Linked DNA regions of Catenulispora sp. GP43. The protein of the gene in region 1 interacts with the protein of each later gene in a pairwise test. Links are inferred from orthologs where the notes say so. Each region holds a gene or a part of one and is shown in the gene's direction. Other genes may lie near its edges.

Region 1 (3,193 bases):
CCGGCCGGTGTTCGGAGCCGGAACCGCGGGCGCCGGTCAGGGGGCTCATACAGCCCTGGCCAAGGGCGCGGCGGACGTGGCGGCGCACGCCGCCGGAGCCGCGGCCGCCGGCGCGCACGCGGTAGCCGCCGGCGTCACCGCGGCAGCCGGGCACGCGGCCGCCACCGTCCACGCCGTCCACACCGCTCACGCCGCACTCGCTCCCGGCCAGGCCCCGAACACGCTGCCCTCCGGCCATGCCGCCGCGGCGATGGGTCTGCTGGTCGGGGCGCTCATCGTCGTCAGCCGCCGCTGGTACGTGCCGGTCGTCGCGCTGGCCCTGCCCGGCGCGGCCTTCGCCGGCGTGGCGACCGTGGCGGCGGACTGGCACCGGGTCTCCGACACCATCGCCGCGGACCTGCTCGCCCTGGCCGTCGGGCTGCTCGGGCTGGCGGCGGTGTCCCAACTCGGCCTGGTGCGCCCGGGTCCGTCGGTCGGCCAGAGCAGCCTGAGCCAGCGCCTGCTCTACGCGGTGGTGCTCAGCATCGCGACGGCCGCGCTCGCGGTCGGGGCCGCCTACTTCGTGCGCTACCACGGTGCCGTCTCCGAAGGGGTGCGCGCCGATGCCGCCTACTGGTCCGCACAAGCGATCGCGCTCGGCGCGGCGGTCACAGCGGCCGGCGTCATGCTCGCCGTGTGCCGGAACCTGGAGTCGGTGGGGCATCGTCCGCCGCGCGGTCTGACGATCCAGGCGCCGTGACTCCTCCCGGCCGGTTTTCGAGCACTGACGGCTCTGCGTGGCGCGCGCCTCGCGGAATGCCGCACTTCCGCCCTCCAGACCCCTGACATAAGCATTCTCACCCGTTCGGGCGTACCGCTTGGGGGTGAATCGGATGCTCCGGGAGCTATCGGGCATAACGCTGGTTAGGATCGGTCGCGGGCGCCGCAGTATGCGCCTGTCGCCGACACCGAAAGAACAAGACATCGGCAACAACATCCGAGCGACGGAAGATGGGGATCGCGCATGGGCTCCGGGATGGCGGTCATCGGTCGGGACATCGCGGTTGACCTCGGGACCGCGAACACCCTGGTGTACGTACGCGGCCGAGGCATCGTGCTGAACGAGCCCTCGGTGGTCGCGGTGGACACCACGACCGGCGCGGTGCTCGCGGTCGGCGCCGAGGCCAAGAAGATGATCGGCCGCACGCCCGGCAACATCGTGGCGATCCGGCCGCTCAAGGACGGCGTCATCGCCGACTTCGAAGTCGCCGAGCGGATGCTGCGCTACTTCATCCGCAAGGCGCACAAACGGCGGTGGCTGGCGCAACCGCGGGTCATCGTCTGCGTCCCCTCCGGCATCACCGGTGTGGAGAAGCGCGCGGTCGAGGACGCGGCCAGCGCCGCCGGCGCGCGCAGCGTGCACCTCATCGAGGAGCCGATGGCCGCGGCGATCGGCGCCGGCCTGCCGGTGCAGGAGGCGACCGGCAACATGGTCGTGGACATCGGCGGCGGCACCACCGAGGTCGCGGTGATCTCCTACGGCGGCATCGTCACGGCGCTGAGCGTCCGGGTGGCCGGCGACGAACTCGACAACGCGATCATCCAGTACACGAAGAAGGAGTACTCGCTGCTGCTGGGCGACCGCACCGCCGAGGAGATCAAGGTGACGGTCGGCTCGGCCTGGGACTCCGGCGAGGAGACCCGCGCCGAGGTCCGCGGCCGCGACCTGGTCTCGGGGCTGCCGAAGGTGATCCTGCTGTCCTCCGGCGAGGTCCGCAAGGCGATCGAGGAGCCGGTGACGGCGATCGTCGACGCGGTGCGCGACACCCTGGACAAGTGCCCGCCGGAACTGGCCGGCGACATCATGGACCGCGGCATCGTCCTCACCGGCGGCGGCGCCATGCTGCACGGCCTGGACGAGCGGATCCGCGAGGAGACCGGCATGCCGGTGCACATCGCGGAGAACCCGCTGGACTCCGTGGTCCTGGGCTCCGGGCGCTGCCTGGAGGAGTTCGAGGCGCTGGCCCCGGTGCTGGGCTCCTTGAACAACCGCCGCCGTCCCGGGCGGAGGTAGTCCGGGAGCGTGCGTGACGACAAGCGGACGAGGCTGCTGCTGGCGGTGCTGCTGGCGGCGGCCTTCGCCATGATCACCGTGGACGCCCGGGGCGGGTCGCGCTCGCCGCTGCAGCCGCTGCGCGCCGGCGGCGAGGCGGTGTTCGGCCCGGTGGCGGACACGGTCTCGGCGGCCGAGCGGCCGGTGGGCGACTTCGTGCACGGCCTGGGCCACAGCAAGCAGGACAAGAAGGAGATCGCGCAGCTCAAGGCGCAGAACGCGGCGCTGCGCGTGCAGAGCGAGACCGCCGCCGACGCCCGGGCCCGGGCCGCCGAGCTCGACAAGCTGCTGCACGTCGCCACGGTCGGCGGCTACCGCACGATCCCGGCGCGGGTGATGTCCTTCGCCCCGCAGCAGCAGGGCACGTGGTCGGCGACCATCGACGCCGGGACGCTGGACGGGGTCAAGCCGGGGATGACCGTGCTCGACGGGGACGGCCTGGTCGGCCGGACCGTGGCCGTCGGCCGCGACACCGCGACCGTGCTGCTGGCCGACGACCCGCGCTTCACCGTCGGCGTGCGCACCCCCGGCACCGGCGGCGCCGGCGGCGGCGAGGTGGGCCTGGCGACCGGCGGCGGCGACGGCCGCTTCAGCGTGCAGTTCTTCGACCCCCAGGCCGACATCCCGCTCGGGACGCCGGTGCTGACCTTCGGCTCGGCCGGCGGCACCCCGTTCGTGCCCGGCGTGCCGCTGGGCACGGTGACCTCGGTGCAGCCCACGCCCGGCGCGATGACCCGCACCGCGGTGGTGAAGCCGTTCGTGGCCTACGACGGCCTGCAGACGGTCGGCGTCGTGGTGGAACCGCCGCGCAACGACCCGCGCGACGCGCTGGTGGCGCGCTGAACCCCGGCCCGACTTCGAAGAGAGTGTGACCTTTGAGACTCACCGGCTTCCTGGCCATGATCTGCGGCCTGGCCCTGGTGCTGGCGCTGCAGGACGCGCTGCTGTCCGCGGTGCACCTGCCGCTGGCCGCCCCGGACCTGCTGCTGGCCGTGGTCGCCGCGATCGGCTTCGCCCGCGGCGCGCGCTCCGGGCTGCTCGCCGGCTTCCTGCTCGGCCTGGCCGCGGACGTCTCGCCGCCGGCCGCGCACGCGATCGGCA
Region 2 (3,164 bases), on another replicon or contig:
CGCCGCCGCGATCCCGGCGCACGCGCCGGTCGCCGGCGTGGACACCGCGGCGGCCAAGGCCCGGCTGATGGCGGTCCCGCGGGTGAAGGACGCGTGGGTGGAGCGCTCGCTGCCGCACACGATCTCGATCTCCATCGTAGAGCGCACGCCCGCCGCGGCCCTGCCGCAGGCCGACGGCTCCTACCAGATCGTCGACGCCGACGGCGTGGCCTTCGACACAGCGGCCACCGCCTCGGCGATCCCGGCGCATGTCCCGGTCATCCACCTGGAGCAGTTCGCCGACCGGGCGGCCGCCGACCGCGCGGCGACCGTGGCCGGCGCGCTGGCCGCGCTGCGGGCGCTGCCGGCCCCGCTGCGCTCGCGGGTGCTCACGGTGTCGGCGACGGGGCCCTATGCCATCACCGTGACTCTGACGCCCTCGACAAAGAAACAGCACTCGGTGACGGTCGCCTGGGGCGGTCCGGATCAGCCTGATCTCAAGGCTCGGATACTGGCGGCGCTGATCGGAAATGACGCCGCGCACTATGATCTCAGTGCTCCGGCGGCTCCGGCGTATTCGTGAGGAGTTCGAATCCGAGACGCCCGATCGGCTAAGATCTGGCGGGCAATCGGACAACATACGTATTCCCTCATCGGATCCATGTGGACCTCGCGAGGGTCGTCGGACCACGCTGAGAAGTAAAACCTGCCGACAGTTTCGGCGTGTTCGTTGAACCTCACAGGTCGCGGGACCTAATGTCCTGTAAAGACTTCACAGTCGCACGACCCCGCCGTGTCCCCTGGCCGGTGTGGGCGGGACTAAGGTGATCACAGGGTTTAATGAATCACTACAGATCACCGGACACCACGGAGAGGCCGTCGGACGTGGCAGCACCGCAGAACTACCTGGCTGTTATCAAGGTCGCCGGCATCGGCGGCGGCGGCGTGAACGCCATCAACCGGATGATCGAGGTCGGTCTGAAGGGCGTGGAGTTCATCGCCGTCAACACCGACGCCCAGGCTCTGCTGATGAGCGACGCCGACGTCAAGCTGGACGTCGGCCGCGAACTCACCCGGGGGCTCGGCGCCGGCGCCAACCCCGATGTCGGCCGCAAGGCCGCCGAGGACCACGCCGAGGAGATCGAGGAAGTCCTCAAGGGCGCGGACATGGTGTTCGTCACCGCCGGCGAGGGCGGCGGCACCGGTACCGGCGGCGCCCCGGTGGTGGCCCGGATCGCCCGCGAGCTCGGCGCGCTGACCATCGGTGTGGTGACCCGGCCGTTCACCTTCGAGGGCCGGCGCCGCGCGAACCAGGCCGAGGACGGCATCGCGGCGCTGCGCGAGGAAGTCGACACCCTGATCGTCATCCCGAACGACCGGCTGCTGTCGATCTCGGACAAGAACGTCTCGGTGCTGGACGCGTTCAAGGCCGCCGACCAGGTGCTGCTGTCCGGTGTCCAGGGCATCACCGACCTGATCACCACCCCGGGCCTGATCAACCTGGACTTCGCCGACGTGAAGTCGGTGATGAGCGAGGCCGGCTCGGCCCTGATGGGCATCGGCTCGGCCCGCGGCGACGACCGCGCGGTGGCCGCCGCCGAGATGGCCATCTCCTCGCCGCTGCTGGAGGCCTCCATCGACGGCGCCCGCGGCGTGCTGCTGAGCATCTCCGGCGGCTCCGACCTCGGCCTGTTCGAGATCAACGAGGCCGCGCAGCTGGTCAGCGAGGCCGCGCACCCCGAGGCCAACATCATCTTCGGCGCGGTGATCGACGACGGCCTGGGCGATGAGGTCCGGGTCACCGTGATCGCCGCCGGGTTCGACGGCGGCGAGCCGGCCAAGCGCCGCACCGGGCACTCCCAGGCCGCCGGCCAGACCCGCTACGACGAGACCAGCGTCCGCGACGGCATGCGCGAGCAGGTGCTCGGCACCCTGCCCAAGCCGGCCGAGGGCGCCCAGGTCCCGGCCCACGACCCGATGGCCGACACCATGAACGTCCCGGTCATCCCGGTCCAGCCGGCGCCGTCGGCGGCCGACGAGCTCGACATCCCCGACTTCCTGAAGTAGAGCCGGGCGCGCACCGTGGCTATATGGCAGCACACCGGTCCCGACGGCGAGGGCGGCAAGGCCCGCTTCGCCTTCTCCGACCGCTGGGGCGGGGTCTCCAAGGCCCCTTACACCGCGACCAACCTCGGCGGGCACGTCGGCGACGACCCCGAGGCGGTCGCCGCCAACCGTTCGCTGGTGGCCTTCGAGCTGGGGTTCACCGACCCCGGCAACGTCGTGTACATGAACCAGATCCACGGCGCCGACGTGGCCTACGCCGCCGCGCAGTGGCAGGGCCGCGCCCCCGACGTGGACGCGCTGGTCACCGACCGCCGGCACCTGGCGCTGGCGGTGCTGGTCGCGGACTGCGTGCCGGTGCTGCTGGCCGACGCCGAGGCCGGCGTGGTCGGCGGGGCGCACGCCGGGCGGCCGGGCATGAAGGCCGGCGTGGTGCCGGCCGTGATCGAGCGCATGGTGGCCCTCGGGGCCGCCCCGGAGCGGATCGTCGCGGTCACCGGGCCCTCGGTGTGCGGGCTGTGCTACGAGGTGCCCGAGCGGATGCGCGCCGATGTGGCCGAGAAGGTCCCGGCCAGCTACGCGGTGACCCGGCAGGGCACACCCGGCCTGGACGTCGCCGAGGGCGTGTGGGCGCAGCTGGAGGCGTGCGGCATCGACGTGAAGTCCTCAGTGCGGCTGCGGGTCTGCACCCAGGAGTCCGAGGACTACTACTCCTTCCGTGGCGAGGGGACGACCGGCCGGTTCGCCGGATTCGTCTGGCTGGACTGAGCGATGTCCGACCGACAAGAGCAGATCGCGGAGAATCTGGCCGCGGTCCGTGCGGACATCGCGGCCGCGGCCCGCGCGGCCGGCCGGGACCCGTCCGAGGTGTCCCTGATCGCGGTGACCAAGACCTATCCGGCCTCCGACGTCCGCATCCTGGCCGGGCTCGGGGTGCGCGACGTGGGGGAGAACCGCGACCAGGAGGCGGCGCCGAAGGCCCGCCAGACGGCCGGGCTGGGCCTTCGCTGGCACTTCATCGGGCAGCTGCAGACCAACAAGGCTTCGTCAGTGGCCGAATACGCGGACTTCGTGCACTCGGTGGACCGGGCCCGTCTGGTCGCCGCGCTGTCCAGGGGGGC

Evidence for each region.
Region 2: the proteins of ABH926_RS39715 (region 1) and ftsZ interact in binary tests that used the Escherichia coli proteins (3 or more experiments, as listed by UniProt). The link is inferred for Catenulispora sp. GP43 from one-to-one orthologs.

Annotation. Positions count from the first base shown.
Region 1 is NZ_JBGCCT010000027.1:113,979-117,171, forward strand. The notes cover bases 156-3,034. They hold ABH926_RS39715 (rod shape-determining protein), read left to right. Parts: upstream 156-1,015; coding sequence 1,016-2,053; downstream 2,054-3,034. Other genes in these bases: ABH926_RS39710 (phosphatase PAP2 family protein), read left to right, coding at 156-739; mreC (rod shape-determining protein MreC), read left to right, coding at 2,063-2,935; mreD (rod shape-determining protein MreD), read left to right, coding at 2,968-3,034. Outside these bases: more of ABH926_RS39710, read left to right, coding at 1-155; more of mreD, read left to right, coding at 3,035-3,193. UniProt on the Escherichia coli protein: Forms membrane-associated dynamic filaments that are essential for cell shape determination. Acts by regulating cell wall synthesis and cell elongation, and thus cell shape.
Region 2 is NZ_JBGCCT010000002.1:547,952-551,115, reverse strand. Bases 106-2,955 are described here. They hold ftsZ (cell division protein FtsZ), read left to right. Parts: upstream 106-864; coding sequence 865-2,046; downstream 2,047-2,955. Other genes in these bases: ABH926_RS06200 (YggS family pyridoxal phosphate-dependent enzyme), read left to right, coding at 2,815-2,955; pgeF (peptidoglycan editing factor PgeF), read left to right, coding at 2,062-2,811; ABH926_RS06215 (cell division protein FtsQ/DivIB), read left to right, coding at 106-562. In the rest of the region: more of ABH926_RS06215, read left to right, coding at 1-105; more of ABH926_RS06200, read left to right, coding at 2,956-3,164. UniProt on the Escherichia coli protein: Essential cell division protein that forms a contractile ring structure (Z ring) at the future cell division site. The regulation of the ring assembly controls the timing and the location of cell division.